DNA from 3 places in the Verrucosispora sp. WMMC514 genome. Region 3 is predicted to be linked to each of the others. Evidence: riboswitches for the same ligand, from Rfam matches in the RefSeq annotation. Region 3 holds a riboswitch; each other region holds the start of a gene.
The links. Region 3 has a riboswitch for cyclic di-AMP ahead of O7597_RS14135 (hypothetical protein). Riboswitches for the same ligand answer to the same signal wherever they lie in the genome.
Positions count from the first base shown of each region.

Region 1: another riboswitch for cyclic di-AMP. It lies ahead of O7597_RS12050 (NlpC/P60 family protein); the one in region 3 lies ahead of O7597_RS14135 (hypothetical protein).
Region 2: another riboswitch for cyclic di-AMP. It lies ahead of O7597_RS03200 (hypothetical protein); the one in region 3 lies ahead of O7597_RS14135 (hypothetical protein).

Region 1 covers NZ_CP114906.1:2,698,454-2,706,174, forward strand. The annotation lists gene O7597_RS12040 ((Fe-S)-binding protein) at 1-761, shown strand, start outside; gene O7597_RS12045 (C40 family peptidase) at 1,015-2,025, shown strand; cyclic di-AMP (ydaO/yuaA leader) riboswitch at 2,217-2,351, shown strand; gene O7597_RS12050 (NlpC/P60 family protein) at 2,406-3,398, shown strand; gene dcd (dCTP deaminase) at 3,411-3,989, opposite strand; gene O7597_RS12060 (pyridoxamine 5'-phosphate oxidase family protein) at 4,067-4,603, shown strand; gene O7597_RS12065 (zinc metalloprotease) at 4,672-5,676, opposite strand; tRNA gene O7597_RS12070 (tRNA-Gly) at 5,974-6,047, shown strand; gene O7597_RS12075 (phosphoribosyltransferase family protein) at 6,156-6,692, shown strand; gene O7597_RS12080 (LLM class flavin-dependent oxidoreductase) at 6,781-7,659, shown strand; gene O7597_RS12085 (ASCH domain-containing protein) at 7,715-7,721, opposite strand, start outside.
Region 2 covers NZ_CP114906.1:728,102-735,822, reverse strand. The annotation lists gene O7597_RS03225 (hypothetical protein) at 260-673, opposite strand; gene O7597_RS03220 (hypothetical protein) at 870-1,016, opposite strand; gene O7597_RS03215 (STAS domain-containing protein) at 1,352-1,717, shown strand; gene O7597_RS03210 (5'/3'-nucleotidase SurE) at 1,746-2,570, opposite strand; gene O7597_RS03205 (PfkB family carbohydrate kinase) at 2,567-3,547, opposite strand; gene O7597_RS03200 (hypothetical protein) at 3,764-4,867, opposite strand; cyclic di-AMP (ydaO/yuaA leader) riboswitch at 4,872-5,003, opposite strand; gene O7597_RS03195 (cation diffusion facilitator family transporter) at 5,156-6,073, opposite strand; gene O7597_RS03190 (AAA family ATPase) at 6,153-7,721, opposite strand, start outside.
Region 3 covers NZ_CP114906.1:3,121,197-3,128,917, reverse strand. The annotation lists gene O7597_RS14160 (heavy metal translocating P-type ATPase) at 1-2,181, opposite strand, end outside; gene O7597_RS14155 (hypothetical protein) at 2,193-3,188, opposite strand; gene O7597_RS14150 (copper ion binding protein) at 3,222-3,431, opposite strand; gene O7597_RS14145 (metal-sensitive transcriptional regulator) at 3,544-3,840, shown strand; gene O7597_RS14140 (YibE/F family protein) at 4,116-5,462, shown strand; cyclic di-AMP (ydaO/yuaA leader) riboswitch at 5,629-5,760, shown strand; gene O7597_RS14135 (hypothetical protein) at 5,764-6,780, shown strand; gene O7597_RS14130 (carbonic anhydrase) at 6,862-7,560, opposite strand.

The DNA of each region.
Region 1 (7,721 bases), 420 kb from region 3:
CCGGTGCGTTCGAGGACCGGGCGAAGAAGACCACCCGGGCCGTCGCGACCCTGCTCAACGAGGCCGGCGTCTCGTTCGCCATCCTCGGCGAGGGGGAGACCTGCTCCGGTGACCCGGCCCGCCGGATCGGCAACGAGTTCGTCTTCCAGATGCTGGCCCAGCAGAACGTCGAGACCCTGAACGAAGCGTTCGAGGGCCGGGAGAAGGCCAAGCGCAAGATCGTCGCAACGTGCCCGCACTGCTTCAACACCCTGGGCAACGAGTACGGCCAGCTGGGCGGCGAGTTCGAGGTGGTGCACCACACCCAGTTGCTGGCCCACCTGGTCGCCACCGGCAAGCTCACCCCGGTGCAGCCGGTCGACGGCGGCGTCACCTACCACGACCCGTGTTACCTGGGCCGGCACAACCGGGTATTCAGCCCGCCGCGCGAGGTGCTGGGCAGCGCGATCGAGGGTGAGCTGACCGAGATGCCGCGTAACAGCGAGCGCTCCTTCTGTTGCGGTGCGGGTGGTGCCCGCATGTGGATGGAGGAGCGCATCGGTAAGCGGATCAACGTGGACCGGGTCGAGGAGGCCATGTCCACCGGGGCGAGGACGGTCGCCGTCGGTTGTCCGTTCTGTTCGACGATGCTCACCGACGGGGTGAACGGCAAGGGTGCCGGAGAACAGGTCGAGGTCATCGACGTGGCCAGCGTTCTGCTCCGCTCGGTCAAGCCCGAGCAGGTCGGCGGCGCCGAGGAGACCACGCCGGTGGCCGGCTGACCGGCCCGGACGCACCGGGCGGGGCGGCACCCCTATCCAGTGCCGCCCCGCCCGGTTTTGTATTGGCGTACGTGACTATAACGAATCGGCCGACACCCTTAGTGTGCGTACCGTCGCGCAAAGGTGAATGAGCCGTTGGTCGCCTTGATTCCCCACCTACCGTTCCCTAATGTGGGGCACCGACCGCCATGGGTCGTCGGATCCCGCCACTTACCTCTCGCGGGACGCCCGGTGGTCGGTTGCAAAGGAGACGCTGCCGGTGGCAACCATGCCCCTCCATCGTCGTGCGCCGGGACGATCCCGTCCGGGTGGCCTGCGTAGGGCCGCCCGCGGGCTGGTCGTCCTGGTAGCCGCCGCCGCGGTCGGTGCCGGCCTGCTCGCCGCCCCCGCGTACGCCGAGCCCTCGGTCGACGAGATCGAGGCCCAGATCGACAAGCAGTGGCAGAAGCTGGAGCCCACCATCGAGCAGTACAACAAGGTGCGCTCCCAGCTGCGGGTCAACAAGCAGAAGTCGAAGAGCCTGGAGAAGAAGATCCAGCCGCTGGCCCTGGAGACCGAGCTGGCGATGAACCGGGTGGCCGACCTCGCCTCCCGCTACTACATCACCGGCCCGTCCAAGGAGATCGGTGTCGTCCTGCTCAACTCGAAGCCGAACGAGCTCGGCGAGCAGATGGCCTTCCTCGACCGGCTCGCCTCGCAGGAGCGCCGCGAGCTCGAAGGCGTCATGAAGATCCGCAAGAAGTACGACGACCAGAAGGCCAAGCTCGACGCCCTGATCGCCGACCAGGAGGCGAAGCAGAAGCAGCTGGCGGCGAAGAAGAAGCAGATCGACGCCGAGATCAAGCGGCTGGAGAGGTCGCTGCCGGTGACCACGGTGAAGACCACCAACTGCCCGACCATCAACGGTGTGGTCAGCGACGCCGCCCGCACGGCCATCCGGACCGCGTGCGCCCAGGTCGGCAAGCCGTACGTCTGGGGCGCCACCGGCCCGAACTCGTTCGACTGCTCGGGTCTGACCCAGTACGCGTACAAGGCCGCGGGCATCTACCTCACCCACTTCACCGGTGCCCAGTGGAACGAGGGCAAGGCCGTCTCCCGCGCCGACGCCCGTCCCGGCGATCTGGTCTTCTTCCGCAGCGACGTGAGTCACGTCGGGTTGTACCTGGGCAACAACCAGATGGTGCACGCGGCTCGCGCCGGCAAGCCGGTGAACGTCTCGCCCATCACGACCATGCCGGTCGCCGGTTTCCGCCGACCCGGCTGAGCCGCCACCGCGTCCGCTGAGCGGTCGCGCAGGAACGCCCGAGGGCCCCCGGTCAAGTCGACGGGGGCCCTCGCCACTGTCGGATGTAAGCACCCACAGTGACGGTGTGGATCTGTTGCGTATCGACGCCGATCGTCCCTACGCTGGGCAATCGTCGGCCGCTGGCAGGTCCGCCCAGCCCGGGCGGTAACGGTCCGACACCGCCGAATCGCTCGTCAGCGAGCCGGGGAACCAGGTACCCGGGGTGAATCCGTGCCGGTCACGGTAGGGCGCCCCTTCCCGCCCGAACCCGTCAGCTAACCCGGTAGGCGGTAGCGGAAGAAGGAGTGCTGAGCCCGGTGGCAGACCATGCCCCGCGGCCACCGTCATCGCCGCCGGCAATGCCCGGCCGATCGACGGACTCGCCGCGTTCCAGCTGGTACCGCTGCATCATCGCTGGCCTGGCCGCGACCGCCGTGATGCTGGTCGGCGGCGCGACGGAGGCCCGGGCCGAGCCCACGGTCGCCGACATCGAGCGCCAGATCGACGAGGACTGGAATCGGCTCGAACCCGTCATCGAGCAGCACAACGCGACCCGGCAGGACCTGGCCGGCAAGCGGCGGGAGGCGGACGCGCTGGCCGCCAGGATGGCACCGCTGCAACGCCAGGTGGCCGAGGCCATGGACCGGGTCGGCAAGCTCGCTGCCCGCGCGTACAAGGGCGAACAGGTCCGCTTCGTCAACACGCTGCTCGGTAGCCGGTCGCCGGGCGAGGTGGTCGAGCAGCTCGGCCTGCTCGACCGGTACGCCCGCGTGCAGCAGCAGGACGTGCGGCACGCGAGTGACCTGCGCGACGAACTCGCCGAGACCAAGGCCGGCCTGGACCGCACGATCGGCGAGCTGACCCGCACCGAGGCCGATCTCGCCGAGCGGCGGCGACAGATCGACGCCGAGATCGACAGGTTGCAGCGGCTCCGGCTGCGGGCGTACGGGAAGGGTGATGGTGGCCCGCTACGGCCGGCGCCCTGCCCGGCCAGCTACCCGGGCGGAGCGGCCGGCGAGGCGGTCACCTTCGCCTGCGCCCAGATCGGCAAGCCGTACTCCTGGGGCGCCGAGGGGCCCGACGCGTACGACTGTTCCGGGCTGACGTTGGCCGCCTGGTCGCGGGCCGGTGTCGCACTGCCGCACAACGCGGCGCGGCAGCGTCGGGTCACCAAGTCGGTAAGCCGTGGCGCGCTGCGCCCCGGCGACCTGGTCTTCTACTACCGGGACCTGCACCATGTCGGGATGTACGTCGGCGGCGGCTGGGTGGTGCACGCCTCCCGGGCGGGTCAACCGGTCAAGATGAAGCGGCTGGACAGCAGCCCGGTGCACAGTTTCGGCCGGCCCGGCTGAGGATCGCCGGTGTCAGCGGGTGGGCCACGTGCGCCAGCTCTGCCAGGCACGACTGGGCGTCGGGCCGCGCTGACCCTGGTAGCGGGAACCGTAGACGGCCGAGCCGTACGGGTGCTCGGCCGGTGAGGAGAGCCGGAAGATGCAGAGCTGCCCGATCTTCATCCCGGGCCAGAGGGTGATCGGCAGGTTTGCCACGTTGGACAGTTCCAAGGTGACGTGACCGGAGAAGCCGGGGTCGATGAAGCCGGCGGTGGAGTGGGTGAGCAGGCCGAGTCGTCCCAGGCTGGACTTGCCTTCGAGGCGGCCGGCGAGCTGGTCGCCCAGCGAGATGACCTCGAGCGTGGAGGCGAGTACGAACTCGCCCGGGTGCAGCACGAACGCCTGGCCGTCGGGCACCTCGACGGCCGAGGTGAGGTCGTCCTGCCGGGTGGCCGGGTCGATGTGGGTGTAGAGGTGGTTGTTGAAGACCCGGAAGAGTTTGTCCAGACGTACGTCGATGCTGGAGGGCTGCACCAGGGTGGGCTCGAACGGTTCGAGCGCCAGGGTGCCCGCCTTGATCTCGGAGACCAGGTCGCGGTCGGAGAGCAGCATCGCCACACCATAGCTGCCGGTATGCGACACGCGTGTCGGACTACCCGCTTCGAACGTGTGTTCGATAGGATGTCGGCATGGCTTCCTGGTCCGAATTCGCCGCTGACGAGCCTCGACTCGCCAACGGGATCCGCCTTCTCATGCAGCAGTACGGCCCGGGCTTCGGCTACCTGGCCACGGTCCGCGCCGACGGCGGACCCCGGGTGCACCCGGTCTCCCCGGTGATCACCGATGACGGTCTCTACTGCTTCGTCATCGACTCACCGAAGCGGCGCGACCTGGAACGCGACGGTCGTTACGCGCTGCACTCGTTCCCGCCGGAGGAGAGCGACGACGAGGCGTACGTGGCCGGGCGGGCCCGGCCCGTCACCGACGACGCCACCGTCGCCCGGCTGGCGTTCGCGGCGCGGGCCGCCCCGCACGCCGACTGGCGCCTGTTCGAGTTCACCGTCGACGTGGCGATGTTGGCCCGACGGGAGCAGTCGGTGGCTGGGCCGAGCGAGCTGGCGTCGCATCCGGCGGTCCAGGTCTGGCTCGACCCGGCGGGCGCCACACCCCAGGCCACGCGCCCGGTGCCGGCCCACTCCGGGCGGCATCACCGCCGCGCCGCCTGACCCACACGCACAGGTGCCGGCCCCGTCCGACGGAGCCGGCACCCGCGGTACGCGGTGCGACGCTCGCGCTACGCCGCGCGGTAGGAGTTCCAGGCGTTGATCATGCGGGTGGCCTGGCCCGAGGTGAACTGGTACATGCAGCCGTCGTACGAGTAGTCCATGAAGTTCGTGATCGGGTCGAGGCCCGAGCTTGAGCAGGTGTCCCGGCCGGTCGGGCAGCCGCTGGCCGGCGAGGCCTCGGCCGGGGTGTCCGACACCTGGTCACCGCTGCCCGAGCAGCCGCCCTGGAAGGTGTGGTAGAGGTTCAGCCAGTGGCCGACCTCGTGGGTGCCGGTGTCACCCTGGTTGTAGTTGGTGGCGGTGCCACCGGGCAGTGACTCGCTGAGCACCACCACGCCATCCATCACGTTCAGGTTGCGCTGCGGGAAGGTCGCCCAGCCGAGCAGGTTGTTGCTGAGCGCGCCGAGGTAGATGTTGAGCGTCGCCTTGTTGCCCTGCCGCAGCTGGGTCTTCATCTGCCGCTCGGCCGACGAGCCCTGCCGGATCGGGTACCACGACGAGTTGGTCACCCGGTTGATGCTCTGCAACTGGAACGCGAAGGCGGTCGCGGCGCCACCCGTCGCACCGCTGAACGACTGGTTGAGCACGTTGATCTGGGACTGGATCATCGAGTCGGGGATGTTTCCGCCGGCCCGGGTCGTGTCCCGGCGAATCACGTGCACCACGACCGGGATGGTGACCGAGGCCGCAGCGGCCTGGGCGCTCAATGCGCGTTGGCCAACTCGCTTGGCGCGCTCTTGCAGGATGTCGGCGAACTCGGCCTCGCGTTGGTGCACCTGGGCGAGGGTCAGCTGGTTCGGATCGTGCTTGACGGCGCTGCCACCCTTGGCCCGGGCCAGGGTGCCCGTCTGATCCTCACACACCTCGTCGGCTGTGAAGGCGGCCGCCGCCGGGCTCGCGGTCGTGGTGGCGGCCGGCAGGAGGCCGACCGTGGCCACGCCGAGCACCAGTGCGAGCGACGTCGATGCGATGCCGGCCGTACGCCGGTTCAGCAGGACGGGACGCAGTCCCATATGCCCACCTCTTTCTGGCGACGCGACCGGGGGTTGTGTCGCGTCGTGCGGAAAACGTGGGGCAGACGTTACAACCGATAGACAGATTTGAACACGGCCATATGTTGCGGTCATGAAACTTCTCGCCGGCCCAGTTCAAGATCCACGCAGTTTCGGGGATGTTGCTGCCGCCGACCCGCCCCGACACAGCAACTTCGGGGATCTTGCTGTCTGAGACCGCCCTGGCGCGACGCGCGGCGTGAGGGGTGGGGGCCTTGGGTGCATCCGGGTGAGGGCTCGGGTAGAGTGATCCCGCTCGCGGGTGTAGTTCAATGGCAGAACATCAGCTTCCCAAGCTGACAGTGCGGGTTCGATTCCCGTCACCCGCTCCACGCACGAAGGCCCTGGCCAGGACGCGAGTCCCAGTCAGGGCCTTCGAACTGTCCTGGTCGCGAGCCGGGACCCCGGCGGTCGTCGGCCTTGGCAGCCATAATCCCACCATGTCCGACTCCGCACGTGGTCTGGTCCTGAAGCACTTCCGATGGATCGAGGGCCACGCTGACGTGTGGGCGATATTCCGCGATGCCAAGGCACTGCGTCATGTCGTCGCAGGTCTGGTCGAGCCGTTCAGGACCTCGGATGTCACCGCCATCTGCGGGATCGAGTCCCGGGGGTTCCTTCTCGGGGGCGCCGCGGCTGTGGAGTTGGGCGTCGGCTTCATCCCGGTGCGCAAGCGTGGCGGGCTGTTTCCTGGCGACAAGATCACAGCGGTGGCCGAACGGGACTACCGCCAGCAGTCGCACACCTTGCGCTTGCAGCGATCCTCACTTGGCCCACACGATCGGGTTCTGCTCGTGGACGACTGGATCGAGACAGGCAACCAGGCGCTCACCGCCAGACAGCTGGTCGAGCAGGGCGGCAGCAGCTGGGTGGGGTGCAACGTCCTGGTCGATCAGCTCCATGATGATCGACGGGCGGCACTCGGCACGGTGCTGAGCCTGGTGCGGGCCGACGAGCTGCCGGTGTGGACCGGCTAGCACCCCGTGCGAGGGCGACGGGCCGTCCACCGGCACCCCGTCCGCCGATGCCGGCGGTGTCACCACCGAGACCCGTACCATCGTGATCATGCGGATAGGCATCGTGATCCTGCCCGACCAGCGCTGGTCGGTGGCGCGGCACCGGTGGCGACGAGCCGACGAGTGGGGCTTCGACCACGCCTGGACGTACGACCATCTGGGCTGGCGCGACCTGGTGGACGGGCCCTGGTTCGACTCGATGACCACGTTGACCGCCGCCGCGACGGTGACCAGGCGGATCCGTCTCGGCACGCTCGTCGCCTCACCGAACTTCCGGCATCCGGCGGCCTTCGCCCGGCAGGTGACCGCACTGGACGACGTCTCCGACGGGCGGACGCTGCTCGGCCTCGGCGCGGGCGGCATCGGGTTCGACGCCGCCGTCCTCGGCGGTGAGACGCTGCCCCCACGGCAACGGGTGGACCGGTTCGCCGAGTTCACCGAGTTGCTCGACACCATCCTACGGGGAGACGGCACCACCTGGCGGGGTGACTGGTTCGCGGCGGTCGACGCGCGGAGCAGTCCGGGCTGCGTGCAGAAACCCCGGGTGCCGTTCGTGGTGGCCGCCAACGGACTTCGGTCGATGCGGATCGCGGCCCGCTTCGGGCAGGGCTGGGTGACCACCGGGCCCGCCGTCGACGACCTGGGCGACTGGTGGACCGGGGTGGCCGAGTTGGCCAGCCGGCTCGACGCGACCCTGGCGGCGCAGGGACGGGATCCGGCCAGTCTGGACCGCTACCTCTCGCTGGACTCGGCTCCGGTCTTCTCGTTGAGCAGCGCGCAGTTCTTCGCCGATCAGGTGGAGCGGGCGGCGAAGCTCGGTTTCACCGATGTGATCACGCACTGGCCACGGGCGAGCAGCTGGTACGCCGGTGACGAGGCGGTCCTGGTGGAGGTCGCCACCCGTCTCCTGCCCGAGCTACGTCGCTGAGCCGGCGCACCTGCGGATCGGTGCGGTGGCGCGGAGCCGCGAGCCGGAGGGCGGCTCAGGTG
Region 2 (7,721 bases), 2.4 Mb from region 3:
CGGCGCTCAACCCGTGTCGGGCTCGGCAGGCCAGGTCCGCCACGACCGAGCCTGGTGGGTCTCCGGATGAGGCTGCCTCACCCGGATCGGACGAGGGACGGCGTCGACGCCCCTGCCGGCGGCCGAGACAGGTCCGTCGACACACGGTGCGCGGGCCGACGTCCGCGCTCCCCGGGGCAAGAAGCGAGGGTGCCGGCCGGCAGCACGACGGGCCCCGCCCGGCCTGGTCGGTCGGTGGGGCCTGTCGTCACCGGATGCGTCAGTTGACGGGAGCGGTGGGGTCGGCGGGGGAGTCGGGGCGGTCCACGTCGACGAACTCGATGTCCTCCATGGCCCGGTCACGACTTCCGGCGGCGCGTGCGGCGGTGCCGGCCGCCCAGCCGACCGCCGCACCGACCAGGGCGGCGCCGATGAGCAACGTCCACGGCAGCGCCGGCCGCCGTCCGGCGAGCGCGTCGAAGGCGAGACTGGCGCGGTGCCGGGCCTCCTCGGCGGCCGACTCGACCAGGTCTCCGGCGTCACCGGCGAGACCGGCGGAGCTGTGGCGGGCGGTGCGGGCGGTGTCGCGGATGCTGTCGCCCGCGCTGTTCACCGCTGAGACGAGGTGTTGCCACGCCTGGTCCGCGATCCGCTCCGGCTTGCTACGGCGGTCCAGCAGATGTGTTCCGAACATGATGGTTCCCTCCTCGACAGAGCCGGAGCCGGTGCACGCATCAGCTGTCGGCGGCGTTGTCCGGCCGGTGGCGGTTCGCATCGGAGGCTGTGCCCCCACCGGCCCGGCCGCAAACCCTCAGCTGCTGACGTCCGGCCCCGAGGAATCGGCGCGTGCTCCGGGCGTGCTCCGCATGGGGCTCGCCGGCAGGGTGGGGTCAGCCGGTGACCACCGCCACCACCGCCGGCCGGGCGAAGTCGTCGTCGTCATCGTCGTCGTCACCGTCACCACCGCCGAACCCGCAGGCCAGCACGAGGGCGAGCAGGGCACCGACACCGGCGAGCGCGGCGAGTCTGCGAAGCATGATGGTCCTCCCGTCATAGGGGTCACCCGTGATGCTAGGCACACCGTGCCACCCTCGTCCGCCGCGCGCAGGTCAGACCGGTTCTCTCGGGGCACGCCGGCACCGATGGGAAACGACGGGAATGGCCTCGGCCCGCTACCCTGGTTCGGCGGCGTCGGCGTGGCCGAGCGCCAAGTGATAAAGCCAATAAAGTTCGGATATGGGCGATTTACCCTGCCCCTGTCCGTGAATTGCTCATCCCGAGGGGTGGCGACCGAGGTGGTTGAAGGAATACTGTCGGTCGCGGCCCGCGTACTGATGAGGCGCCCGTCGTACGGGCGAGTGGAGGTGCTCGCGTGAGCCTGTCGATCCTGCAGACGGTTCGGCCCGGTGGTGTCATCGAGATCGCCCCTCGGGGCGAGATCGACGTCGACACCGCGTACGAGGTGAAAGAGGCCATCGCCGAGGTGCTGGCCAAGGGGCGGCCGGCCCGGATCGAGCTCAACATGCGGCTGGTCACCTTCATCGACTCGGTCGGCATCAGCGCCATGGTCGCCGGTTTCCAGACCGCCGAGGTCAGCGGAGTGAAGCTGATCGTCACCGAGCCGAGCCGGTTCGTCCACCGGCAGCTCTGGGTGACCGGTCTGCTCGGTCTCTTCGGCGCGCCCGAGCCCTACTACGCCGGGGCCGCCACGGCCTCCGAGGCAGTCCCCGGGGCCTGACCCGCCCCGACTGGCCGACGGGAGCGGATCACTCCCCGTCGAGGCCGGACAGATCCACGTCAGCCACCTCGGTGACCGCCCGCACCGCGGTCACCGAGGCGTAGCCGTCGGCGAGCAGGGCCAGGTCCGTGCCGGGCTGTACCGCCTGGCCCGGCTCTTCCAACGACGTGCGGACGAAGCCGTGTCCGGACTCGGCGACGGTCATCTGCACCTGGCCGAAAGTGGCCAGGGTGGCCCGGCGTACCCCGCGCAGCCGACCCAGCGGTAGATCCGGCGAGTTGACGTTCAGGACGCTCTCCGTCGGCGCCGCGGTCAGCCGGGGCAGCAGGTCCAGAGCGACCCGGGCGGCGGTGGCCCAGTTCCGTTCGGCGTCGCGTACCCGGGCGGCGGCCGCCACCGCGGCACCGCCGCTGGCCGCAGTCGCCTCACCGGCCGAGAGCACGTCCAGCGAGACCGCCATTGCCCGGCAGCCGTTCGCGGCGGCGGTGAAGGCGGCTCCCACCGTGCCGGAGTGCAGCACCGCGCGCCCCGCGTTGGCGCCCCGGTTGATTCCTGACAGCAGCACCGACGGCGGCGGTCCGAAGGCACCGTGTACGGCGATGAGCGCGATGAACCCGGGTGAGCCACCGACGCCGAACGCCGGCACGCCGTCGAGTTCCGGCAGCGGATGCTCGCGGACCACCACCTGCCCGTCCTGCTCCACCGCGCTCATCGCGGCGCTGGTGCCGCTGGCCTCCTCCAACGGGGCGGCCACCACCACGTCCAGGCCCCGGTCGACGGCCGCCCGGGCCAGCGCCTGGATGCCCGGCGCGGCGATCCCGTCATCGTTGGTGATCAGGACCCGTAGCCTCACCGGCCACCCGCCCGTTGCGCCAGCTCGTCGGGGGTGGTCCGCTCCTGCGGACGGCTGCCCGCCGGTTCGAGTCGGACCCGGTCGACGAGGCCGTTGATCGAGTCGAGTCGGCCGGTGCCGAGGCCGTGCCGGGTGACGTTGAGTGCGCCGGCCGCCGCGCCGGTACGGATCGCCGTGCGCACATCGCCGCCCCGGGCCACCACGGCGGCGACCCCGGCGGTCATCGAGTCGCCCGCCCCGCGGGGGTCGGCCGCCTCCAGGCGCGGCATCCGCACCGTGAACACCTCGCCGTCGACGAGTGCCAACGCGGGCTTGTCGGCCCGGCTGACCACCACGTTCTCGGCACCGGAGGCGTGCAGGTCGTACATCGCGCGGGTGAGCTGTTCCTCGTCGTCGCCCTCGGCCCGCCCGTCGGCGATCAGCTCCTCGTGACTGACCTTGAGGAAGAAGACCCCGCTTTCCAGGACGGCCGTCAGGTGCTCGCCGCAGAGGTCCACCACCACCCGGCCGCCGTTGGCGCCGAGATCGGCGGCAAAACGCCGGTAGAGGTCGGCGGGGACCAGGGACGGATGGTTCGGGCCGCTCAACACGCTCACCGGCGCGCGCAGGCCCTCGCCGAGCGCGAGGTTGTACAGCTCGTCCAGCTCGTGCCGGCTCAACGGTTGGCCGATCACGTCGACGACCTCCCGACGGGTACCTTCGCGACGGTCGTGCACGTACCCGCCGGTGCCACCGGAGTCGCGGGCCACCACCTTGAGGTCGACCCCCTCGCTGACCAGCAACGGCTCCAGCACCTGCCCGACCTCGCCCCCGAGTGCCGCGCAGAGCACCACGTCGACGCCGAGGGACAGCACCATCCTGGCCTGCCACACCCCCTGCCCGCCCGGGTGCAGGTGCAGCTCCGGTGCGTCGCTCGGCTGGTCGATGGTGACGGTCAGCAGCGGGGTCGGCGCGAAGATCATGACGCGGCCGCTCATGAACGCACTCCGTGGTCCGTACCGTCGCCGGGCCTGGCGATTCGCTCGTCCATGGGCGTTCCTCCCGCTAGCGGACAAATACCGCTTACTGGTACGACGGTATCCAACGAGACGCGTCGACGCGCGCCGAAGGGACGGTGCCCGGCCGGCCGACGGAAAAACGCAACGCCGGGTGAACCGCTCGTGAAGAGCGGTTCACCCGGCGCGACGAGGAGGTCAGTACACCGACAGGTGAACGTGGTTGGTGTGGTCGCTGGACGGGTCACCGCGGGCACCGCTGTACGACTTCCAGCCGCTGCTGGGCAACCAGATCTGCCTGTACCAGATCACGTAGAGCACCGCGAGCCGGTCGGCGTTGTTGACGAAGTACGCCGCCAGGTTGTTGCCGTAGGTCCGGTCACCTCCGGTCGCGTCCCCGCCGAAGCCCTTCTTCTGGGCCGCGAAGTCGCAGGCCCGACCCTTCGGGTGCTCGCCCGAGCCGCCGGAGCGGTAGCAGGAGACGTACCGGGTGAAGCCGGCCGACTTGGCCTGCTTCAGCGCGTGCAGGGTGCGTGGGGTGATGCAGCCGTTGGCCGGGGTGGGGTCGTTGACGCTGCACGACTCCGAGGGCCACGACCCGTCGGAGTTGCGCGGAGCGGGCTTGGCGGTGGGACTCGACCCGCCGCTACGCGACGGTGACCGGGCGGCCCGTTCGGCGGCCCTGGCCCGCTCGGCCGCCTCGTCCCGCTCGATGGCCACGGTCAACGCCCGCTCGGCCTGGTCCTTGCGCTTGGCCATCACGGCCACCTGCTTGCGCTGTTCCTGGATCTCCGCGTCCAGGGCCAGCTTGGTGGCGCTGACCTCGTCCCGGGCGGTCTGGAGTTCCCGCAGCGCACGGTCCTCATTGGCGGCCACCGCGTCCAGCGCCGCCGCCCGGTCCATGAAACCGGCCGGTGACCCGCTGTTGAGCAGCGCCGACGCGGCACCCAGCCGTCCGGTGCGGTACGCCTGCGCGGCGATCTCGGCGACCTTGGTACCGCGCTCGGCGACCTGGCTCTCGGTCGTCTTGAGCTGCTCGGCCAGCTTCTTCTGTCGCTTCACCGAGCGGTCGAGCGCCGTCTTGGCGTCGAGATAGCCCTTGCTGGCCGCCTCCAACTGGGCCCGTAGTGCCGGGGTGCCGCCCTCGTCGTCCACATCTCCCGGTGCCGCCGCGCGCAACGCCTGCGGTGCGGCGGTCGCTGGGGAGAAGGGAGCCAGCGCGACGCCGAGGGTGAGGGCGAGCGCGGCGGCGATCAGGGCCGCCGTACGGGCGGCCGGTCTTACCGTTGCCACTGCTGGCATGCACATGTCCTTCCGTCAGCCGCCGACCGGGTTAGCTGACGGGTTCGGGACGGAAGATCCCTACCGCTGGCGCGGATACACCCCAGGAACGTGGTTCCCCGGTTCGCCCTGGCGGGCGATTAGGCGGCGGCCGCCGCCGGCACCGGTGGGTGCCGCCTGGCGGTGGCCGGGTCAGAGCCTACCGGTGCGCACGTGACCGGTGCAGCTGCTGTTACTGCTGGTGTTCGGTTGTTGACTAGTAGACCAGAGCAAATCGGACAATAACCTACTTTTCTCCGATTGGCCTGGTCACCACCGCACCGCCCCGCAACCCCCGGGGTCGGTACGCGGCTCGACCTGGAGGGTCGCGTGTTCGATCTGGAAGTCCTCGTGCAGCGCCGAGCGGGCCGCCGCCAGGACGGTGCCGACATCGGCGTCCGGACTGACGGTCAGGTGTGCGGAGGCGACCTCCATTCCGGAGGTCAACGTCCAGACGTGCAGGTCGTGGACGCCGGCCACGCCCGGTACCGCGGCCAGCCGGTCGTGCACCGCGGTGACCTGCAGGTGCTCCGGTGCGGCCTGGACCAGGATGCGTACCGCTGCCCGGCCCAGGCGCCAGGTGCGGGGCAGGATGAACACGGCGATCGCGACCGCCACCAGCGGATCGGCCCACCACCAGTCGGTCACGGCGATCAGCAGGGCGGCCGCGATCACGCCCAGCGAGCCCAGCAGGTCCGCCAGCACCTCCAGGTAGGCCCCCCGCAGGTTGATGCTCTCCCGCGCCCCCGGGCGCAGCAGCGCGAACGCGGCGACGTTGGCGAGCAGGCCGAGCGCCGCCACCACCAGAACCGGGCCGGCGAGCACCTCGGGCGGATCCCCGAATCGACGTACCGCCTCGATCAGCACGTACACCGCGACGCCGGAGAGCAGTACGGCGTTGGCCAGGGCCGCGAGCACCTCCAGCCGGTAGAGCCCGAAGGTGCGTTGTGGGTCGGTGTCGGCCCGCCGGGTGGCGGCCACGGCCGCGAGGGCCATGCCGATGCCCAGCACATCGGTGAACATGTGCCCGGCGTCGGAGAGCAGGGCCAGCGAACCGGTCCGCAAAGCGGTGCCTGCCTCGATCAGCATCAGGGCGCTGAGCAGGGCGAACGCCGCCCACAGCCGGCCGGAGTGGCGGTGTGCGGCGTTTGAGACCGCAGCGTGGTGGTGGTCATGGCCGGCGCCCACCCAGACACCTTGCGTCGTCAGGCGGGCCGGGGACGGACCTATGCCAACATCGCTATGAGTGCAAGCGTCGGCTCGCGACTCAACCGGTCGGGTCGACGGTGGTCAACCGCTGGGTGGCCCGGGACAGCGCGACGTAGAGAGTACGGACACCGGCGCCGGGCTCCGCCCGGATCTCCGCCGGGGCGACCAGCACCACCCCGTCGTACTCCATGCCCTTGGCCTCCAGGCTGGTCACCACCTGCAACCGATCGCCGCCATGGGCTCCCAGCCAGGCCGCGACCTGGTCCCGTCGCGGCACCGGCGTGATCACCCCGACGGTGCCCTCCACCTCGCCGAGCAGGGCGCTGGCGGCCGTCACGACGGTGGTCTCCAACTCGGGCGCCGGCACCACGAGCCGCACCGGATCGACCCCGGTGGAGCGGACCGCGGTGGGCAGCGCGAGATCGGGGTACGCCCGCCGGATCTCGGCCGCCGCCACCGCGAAGATCTCGGCCGAGTTGCGGTAGTTCGTGGTGAGCGTGAAACGGTGCCGACGACGGCGACCCAGCGCCTGGTCGCGGGCCCGGGCCAACTCCTGCGGATCCCCCGTCCACGCGGTCTGCGCCGGGTCGCCCACCACCGTCCAGGACGCCAACCGGCCGCGCCGGCCCACCATCCGCCACTGCATCGGTGAGACGTCCTGGGACTCGTCGACCACCAGGTGGGCGTAGTCGCGGTAATCCTCGGGGCGCTCCCGGGCGGCCTGCCGGGCGGCCCGCTGCCGGTCGGCGAACGTGCTCAGCTCGCGTACCCCACCGGCCAACTGGAACGGGTCCCGCTTCCGGCGGGCAGCGCGCATCGGCTTGCCGAGCAGCGCGTCCAGCTCGTCCAGCAGCGCGACGTCGGCGACGGTCAGACCATCCGTGGCCAACCCCCGGTAGGCCGAGCCGAGCAGCCGGATCTCGGCACCCGAGAGCAGTCCCGCGCCGTACCGGCGCAACCGCTGCGGATCGGCCAACCAGGCGAGCACGTGCCGCGGATGCAGCCGGGGCCACCACGCCTTAAGAAAGTCGCGGAAATCGGTCCGGTCGATCAGCTCGTCCTCGAAGGCGCGCTGCTCGGGCAACCCGGCGATGCCCAGCCGGCGGGCCTGCGCCCAGAGCGCGGCGAGCACGCCGTCGAAGCCGGCCCGACGCACCTCGTTGCGCCGGGCGCCACGAGGCAGCGCCCGCTCCCGGATGGCGTCCAGCTCGGCCCGCTCCAGCCGCAGCAGCGTGCCCCGGTACAGCAGGCGCAGCTCGGGCGGGGCGTCGGGCACCGCGTCCCGGGCGGCCCGTTCCAGCACCCGGCGCATCCGCAGCGAACCCTTGACCGCCGCCACCTCGGGCGGATCGGTGCGGGTGGCCACCACCCCGGGGAACAGGGTGCCCAGCGAGTGCAGGGTGGCGGTGTCCTCACCAAGCGACGGCAGCACCGAGGCGATGTACTCGACGAAGACGGAGGAGGGGCCGATCACCAGGATGCCGCCCCCGGCGTACCGGCTGCGGTCGGTGTAGAGCAGGTATGCCGCGCGATGCAGCGCCACCGCCGTCTTGCCGGTGCCCGGGCCACCGGAGACGATCGTGACTCCCGAGCCGGGGGAGCGGATCGCCTCGTCCTGCTCGCGCTG
Region 3 (7,721 bases):
CGCCGCCCCCGCGATCATCGGGTTGAGCAGCCCGGCGGCGGCCAGCGGCAAAGCCGCCACGTTGTAGGCGAACGCCCAGAACAGGTTGCCCTTGATGGTGCCGAGGGTGTTGCGGGCCAGCCGGATGGCGTCCACCGCGGCCAGCAGGTCGTCCCGGACGAGAGTCAGGTCCGACGCCTCGATCGCGACGTCGGTGCCGGTGCCCATCGCCAGGCCGAGATCCGCCCGGGCCAGCGCGGCGGCGTCGTTGACCCCGTCGCCGACCATCGCCACCACCCGGCCCTCGCCCTGCAACCGGGCGACCACCTCGACCTTCTCCGTCGGCAGCACCTCCGCGATCACCTCGTCGACGCCCACCTCGGCGGCCACCGCCCGGGCGACCGTGACGTTGTCACCGGTGAGCAGCACGGGTTTCAGGCCGAGCGCCCGCAGCCGCCGTACCGCCTCCGGGCTGGTCGGCTTCACCTGGTCGGCGACGGCGAGCAGGCCCCGGGCCCGGCCGTCCCAGCCCACCAGCACCGCCGTACGCCCCGCCGCCTCCGCGTCGGTCGCCGCCCCGGCAAGGTCGTCCGGTACGACCAGACCCCGCTCGCGCAGCAGCCGGCCCCGGCCGAGCAGCACCTGACGGCCGTCCACGGTGCCGGAGACGCCCAGTCCGGCCACGTTGGTGAAGTCGGTGACCGGCGGCAGCGCGCCGACCTCGGCGGCCCCGGCCACCACCGCCCGGGCGACCGGGTGCTCCGAGCCGCTCTCCAGGGCGGCGGCCAACCGCAGCACCTCGTCGCGTCGCTCGCCGCCGGCGGGGGTCACCGCGAGCAGACTCATCCGGCCGGTGGTCACGGTGCCGGTCTTGTCGAGCACCACGGTGTCCACCCGCCGGGTGGACTCCAGCGCCGCTGGCCCCTTGATCAGTACGCCGAGCTGTGCGCCACGGCCGGTGCCGACCAGCAACGCGGTCGGTGTGGCCAGACCGAGGGCGCACGGACAGGCGATGATCAGCACTGCCACGGCGGCGGTGAACGCGGCGGCCGGTCCGGCACCGGCGCCCAGCCACCAGCCGAGTGTGCCGGCGGCCAGCGCGATCACGATCGGCACGAAGACCCCGGAGATGCGGTCGGCGAGCCGCTGGGCGGCGGCCTTGCCGCTCTGCGCCTGCTCGACCAGGCGGGCCATCTGGGCGAGCTGGGTGTCGGCACCGACCCGGGTCGCGGTGACCACCAGTCGCCCACCGGCGTTGACGCAGCCGCCGATCACCGCGTCACCCGTTGCCACCTCGACCGGTACCGACTCGCCGGTGACCAGGCTGGCGTCGACCGCCGAGGAACCCTCCTCCACCGTCCCGTCGGTGGCGATCTTCTCGCCGGGCCGCACCACGAAGCGGTCGCCCACCACGAGCTGGTCCACCGGTATCCGGGTCTGCACGCCGTCACGGAGCACGGACACGTCCCGGGCGCCCAGTTCCAGCAGCGCCCGCAGAGCCGCCCCGGCGGTTCGCTTCGCCCGCGCCTCGAAGTAACGGCCGGCGAGGATGAAGGTGGTCACCCCGGCGGCGGCCTCCAGATAGATGTTGCCGGAGCCGTCGGTGCGGCCGATGTCGAAACTGAACGGATGGGTCATTCCCGGGGTGCCGGCGGTGCCGAGGAACAGCGCCCACACCGACCAGCCCAGGGCGGCCAGCGTGCCCAGCGACACCAGGGTGTCCATGGTCGCGGCGCCGTGCCGCAGGTTGACCAGCGCGGCCCGGTGGAAGGGCAGCCCGCCGTAGACCACCACCGGGGCGGCCAGGGTCAGCGACAGCCACTGCCAGTAGGTGAACTGCCAGGCCGGCACCATGGCCAACACGATCACCGGGACGCTCAGCGCCACCGAGACCCACAACCGGGTACGCAGGGCGGGCAGCGGGTCCACCGGTTCGGCGGCTGCCGGCCCGGCCGGGGTGGGCGGTGGCGGCAGGCTGGCCTGGTAGCCGGTCTTCTCGACCGTGGCGACCAGGTCGTCCGGGGTGACCGGGTCGGCGTAGGAGACCGTCGCCTTCTCGGTGGCGTAGTTGACGGTGGCCTGCACGCCGTCCATCCGGTTGAGCTTCTTCTCGATCCGGGCGGCGCAGGACGCGCAGGTCATCCCGCCGATGGCCAGCTCGATCAGGTGCGGCGCGGCGGTCAGGGGTCGGCTCGTGCTCATGGTTGGTCCCGTCAGTCGTGCCCGTGCCCGGGGCTGCCGTGCCCGTCCTCGGGTCCGGGGGTCGCGAGCCCGTCGGTCGGCGCGGCGGCACCGCCCGGGTCACCGACCCGCACCGTGAACTCGGCGGTACGCACCACGCCTCGGTGCCGGAAGTCGAGGTAGAGCCGGTACGTGCCGGCCGAGGGGAACTCGGTGGCGAAGCTGACCTGCGGTCCGGGGGCGGTCCGCCCGTCGCCCGGGGCACCCTCGGGGTGTACGTGCAGGTAGGCGAGGTCGCCCCGGCGCAGCGCGACCAGGTGACCGTACGCGCCGAGGTACGGCTCCAGATCGGTCACCGGCGCGCCGTCGCGGTTGACGGTCAACGTCAGCGTGGTGGAGTGCCCGGGCCGTGGGGTGCCGGCCAGGGTGACCGTGTAACCGTCGACGGTGGCGCTGCTCGCCGGAGCGGGCAGCTCTCGCTCGGTCAGCGCGCCGGGGACGGTCACGTCGACGCCGAGCGTCATGGGGTCACCGCCGGTCGGGGTGAAGTCCGCGAAGGCCCGCCACACCCCCGGGGAGTCCAGCGGCGAGGCGATCCGCCAGGTGCCGTCGGCGGCCAGCTCCGGATGGACGTGCCGGAAGCCGGACAGGTCGCGGCGGGCCACGATGAGGTGCATCCGTTCGTCGTGGCTGACGTCGTATCCGGTCACGGGGCGGCCGTCGGGGCCGGTGATCCGGAACGCGAATTCACCCGGCGGCGCGTCGACCGGCACCAGGGAGTAGCCGCGGTCTGAGACGAGCAGGCCGCCGGGCAGCTGCCCGGCCTCCCCTTCACCGTGCCCGACCGGCCCCGCCGCTCGGCCGGTGTCGCCCTCGGCGCGGACGTCACCCCCGTGACCGGCGCCCGCACTGTCGTGGTCGGCGGCGAGCACGTTCACCGGGCCGGTCAGCTGCCCCACCCCGTACGCCGCGCCGAAGACCGCCGCCAGGCCGAGCACGAAACCGCTCAGCCTCGTCGCCGTGTTCATGCTCGACTCCTCGGTTTCCGCCTGCCGGCCGGCTCAGGCGCCGACCAGCTCGTATCCGGCCTCGTCCACCGCGGCACGCACCGCGTCACCGGAGAGCGGTTGGTCACTGGTGACGGTCACCTGACCGGTGGCCAGGTCCACCTGGACGTCGCTGACTCCCTCGATCGCACCGATCTCGGTGCTGACCGCGTTGACGCAGTGCCCGCAGGTCATGCCCTGCACCTGGTACGTCGTGCTGACCATGCGACTCTCCTCACCAGCTCGCCAGGGTGGCCGAGCACCACCCGATACCCGTAGGGGGTATCTACGACATCGACCGTACCATACCCCCTGGGGGTAGGCTATCCTTGTCGGCATGAGCACACCCGCGCCGATCCGTGGTTACACCGCCAGCAAGGACCAACTCCTGGCCCGGCTGCGCCGCGTGGAGGGCCAGGTGCGCGGCATCGAGAAGATGGTCGACGACGATCGCTACTGCATCGACGTGCTCACCCAGATCTCCGCCATCCAGGCCGCGCTGGACAAGGTCGCCCTCGGTCTGCTCGACGGGCACGCCCGGCACTGCATGCACGAAGGTGCCGCCGAGGGACGCGCCGACGAGATGGCGACCGAGATGATGGCCGCCGTGGGCCGGCTCATGAAGCGCGGCTGATCCGACCCGCCGACATACCCTCGCGAACGGCGTCGCGAGTTCGGGCTGGTTACCATTCGCACACGATGGCCAGCCGAAATCCGTGCCGCGCGGCCCGAGGTCGCCGGCGGGCACCCGCCCCTGCCGCCGTCGCGAACCCCTCCACAGCTCACGGTACGCAGCCGCCCCGCCACCTTCCGGCCATTCGGGCTGCCCTTCGACACGGTCGTCCGGCGGCACTGAACCGTCTCGCCCATCGACACGTACTCAGCCCTGAAATCGTTGGGAGACACTGAATGGGCGCCGACCACACCCGTTCCGCTCCGCCCACCCCGCCCCGGGTGCGGCGGATCCTCGTCGTGACGGTGGTCCCCCTCTTCCTCGCCACCCTGGTCGCCGCGATCGTGCTCTGGCCCCGGGACGCCCCGCGTCCCGAGGCCACCGACGACGCCCCCCGCTACCACGGCACGGTCACCCGGGTGGTGAGCGAGCCCTGCCCGCCCAACCCGGTGGTGCCCGAGGGCACCCCGACGACCGCGGCGGGCCCCTGCGGCACGGTCACCGTGCGAGTGCAGACCGGCCCGGACGCCGGACAGGACGTGCAGACGCCCATCCCGGCCGGGCCGGGGGCACCCCGCGTCGACGTCGGCGACGACATCATCCTGGTCTCGCTCGTCGACCCGGAGGATCCGTCGGTCAGCACCTACAACATCGCCGAACACCAGCGCGGCAAGCCGCTGGTGTGGCTGGCCGTGCTCTTCGCCGCCGCCATCGTCGCCTTCGGGCGGCTACGGGGCCTGGCGGCGCTGGGCGGCCTGGCGGCCAGCTTCGCGATCCTGCTGACCTTCGTGCTGCCCGGCATCAGCGCCGGCCAGCCGCCGCTCGCGGTCGCCATCGTCGGCGCCTCGTTGATCATGTTCGTGGTGCTGTACCTGACCCACGGCATCTCCGCGCAGACCTCGGTGGCCGTGCTCGGCACGCTCGCCAGTCTGGTCCTCACCGGGCTGCTCGGGCTGGCCGCCACCGGGGCCACCCACCTGACCGGATTCGGCAGCGAGGACGCCACCACCCTGTCCATGTTCCGGGGGGATGTCGACCTGCACGGCCTGCTGCTGGCCGGCATCATCATCGGCTCGCTGGGCGTGCTCGACGACGTCACGGTCACCCAGGCCGCCGCGGTCAACGAGCTACGCCACGCCAACCCGAACCTCTCCCGCCGGGAGCTGTACCGCTCGGCCACCCGGGTCGGCCGAGCCCACATCGCGTCGGTGGTGAACACCATCGTGCTGGCGTACGCCGGCGCCTCGCTGCCACTGCTGCTCCTGCTGACCGCGGACTCCCGCGCGTTGGGCCAGATCGTGACCAGCGAGTTCCTCACCACGGAGATCGTCCGGAGCGTGGTGGCCACGCTCGGGCTGATCGCCGCGGTGCCGCTGACCACGGCGCTGGCGGCGGTCGTCACCACCGCCGGACGCGGCGAGGCTGGTGCCCGCACCGGCGAACCCACCCCCCTGGTCCCCCGGCCGGCGACGGACCGGGCCGAGGCGCTCCGCGCCCTGAGCACCCCACCCACCCGAAACACGTCCCCCGCCACCCCCTCGGGGTGGCCCGACCCGGACAGGAGCACGGACACCACATGGTGACACTCCTCAACGTGACCGCCCCTGCCGATGCGGCTCGAAACCGTGTCGCTGGTCACTCAAAGCGATTACGAAATGACGCATCTAGTCGGGTTCGGGGCGTAGAAGCACAGATGGACTGTCGGGTAACCTCACTGCCGGTCACCGCCGAAGGCGCGCAGCGGCGCCTGCGGTGCCACCGCCCAATCGCCCTCAGGCGAGCCGGGGACCCAGGTAGGTGGGGTGAATCCGCGAAAGCGGTAGGGGCCACTTCCGTCCCGAACCCGTCAGCTAACCCGGTCGGCGGTCGATGGAAGGGAAAACAGTGACGGCACCCCTACGCCGCTGGTTGACACCCGTGGTGGCCGTGTTCGCCGCGTTCGCCGTGTTCGCCGGCCCGATGCCGGCCACGGCCGCACCGAACGACCCCAAACCGGCGGAGCACGACGACGACCCGCCGATGCTCAACGATCTGATCGAGGCGACCACCCGGGACTACTCAAAGGCCAAGGCCAAGCTGGAGAAGTCCAAGAAACGCCAGCTCCAGCTGGCGGTCGAGGTCCGTGCCGCGCAGGCCGACCTGGACGCGCTCGCTCCGCAGGTCGCCGAGATCGCCACCCAGTCCTACCGGACCGGCCGGGTCGGCGCGATCGCCATGTTGTTGCAGAGCGGCGCACCGGACTCGTTCATCAACCGGGCCTCGGCACTCGACGAGCTGAACCTGGTGAACGACAAGAAGCTGGGCGAGGTCAACGCGATAAAGCTCCGCGCCGAGCAGGCCAAGCTCGCGCTCGACGCCGAGGTGCGCGAGCAGAAGAAGCTGACCAACGACATGGCGCGCAAGAAGAGCGAGGCGGAGAAGTCCCTCCGGCTGGTCGGCGGTGTCGGCCTGACCGGCGGACTGGTGGACGCCACCTCGCCGGTGGCCCGGATCGGGCCGAACCGGTCCTCGGACGGCGGGTGGAAGCCCGAGTCGTGCAGCCAGAACGACCCCACCACGTCGGGCTGCATCACGCCCCGGACGCTGCACATGTACAAGGAGGTCAAGCGGGCCGGGTTCAACCGGTTCGTCGGCTGCTTCCGACCGGGTGACAAGTTCGAGCACCCCAAGGGTCGGGCCTGTGACTGGTCGTTGCAGAACAGCGGCTTCAGCCCGTGGCACAACAACGACACCCGGATCTACGGCAACAACCTGGCGGCCTTCCTGGTCCGCAACGCCGACCGGCTGGGCGTCTACTACGTGATCTGGAACCGCCAGATCTGGTTCGCGGCGACGGAACGCTGGAGTTCCTACAGCGGCCCGTCCAACCACACCGACCACGTGCACGTGTCACTGCTCTGACCCCCCACGCGACGCACCGAGGGCCGTCCCGCCGACCGTGGCGGGACGGCCCTCGTCGTTCCGGACGTCGTCGGTCGCGGATCAGGGCGTGGTCGCCATCACGCCGGCCAGTTCGGCGGGTTCCGCGGCGACCGCCCGCACCTCACCGGCGGCCAGCCGGTACGACATGCCGACCACCGCGCACCGCCCGGCAGCCACCTCCGCCGCGAGGGTCGCCGAGGAGTCCAGCATCGTCTCGACGGTTCGCGCGATGTGGATGTCCACGATCTCGTCCAGCTCGTGCACCCCGGCGTCCTGCGCTCGGCGCAGGCTCGGCACCACCGCGTCGACCACGGCGCCCAAGTGCCCGGGGGGCGTGGTGTCGGTGGCCAATGCGTCGCGGGCCGCCTGGACGGCGCCGCACGAGTCGTGGCCCAGCACCACCACCAGCGGCGTACCCAGCACGGCCACCGCGTACTCCACGCTGCCCAGCACCTCCGGCCCGACGGTGTGCCCGGCGGTGCGGACCACGAAGAGGTCGCCCAGCCCGCGATCGAAGATGATCTCGGCGGCGAGCCGGGAGTCGGAGCAGCCGACGATCACCGCGAAGGGATGCTGCCCGGTCGCGACGGCAGCCCGACGCCCGGCGTCCTGATTGGGATGCCGCAGCGCGTCGGTGACGAATCGGCGGTTGCCGGCGAGCAGTTCGGCGAGGGCGCCCTGCGGGGCACCGGCATGATCCGCGCCGAGCGCCTCGCGGTCCGGACCGGGTTGCGTACCGGGCGTTCCGGGTCGACTCATCCAGCTGCACCTCATCTCTGGGAGGAATGCCTGGTCATCCCGGCCGGCGCTGGTCACGGGCTGCCATCACGGTCACACGCGGCATAACGCACGTCAAGCTATACGTGATATGTGTTTCATGCATCAGTCGACGCTTGCGCTCGGCCGGGCCGGTATCGGCG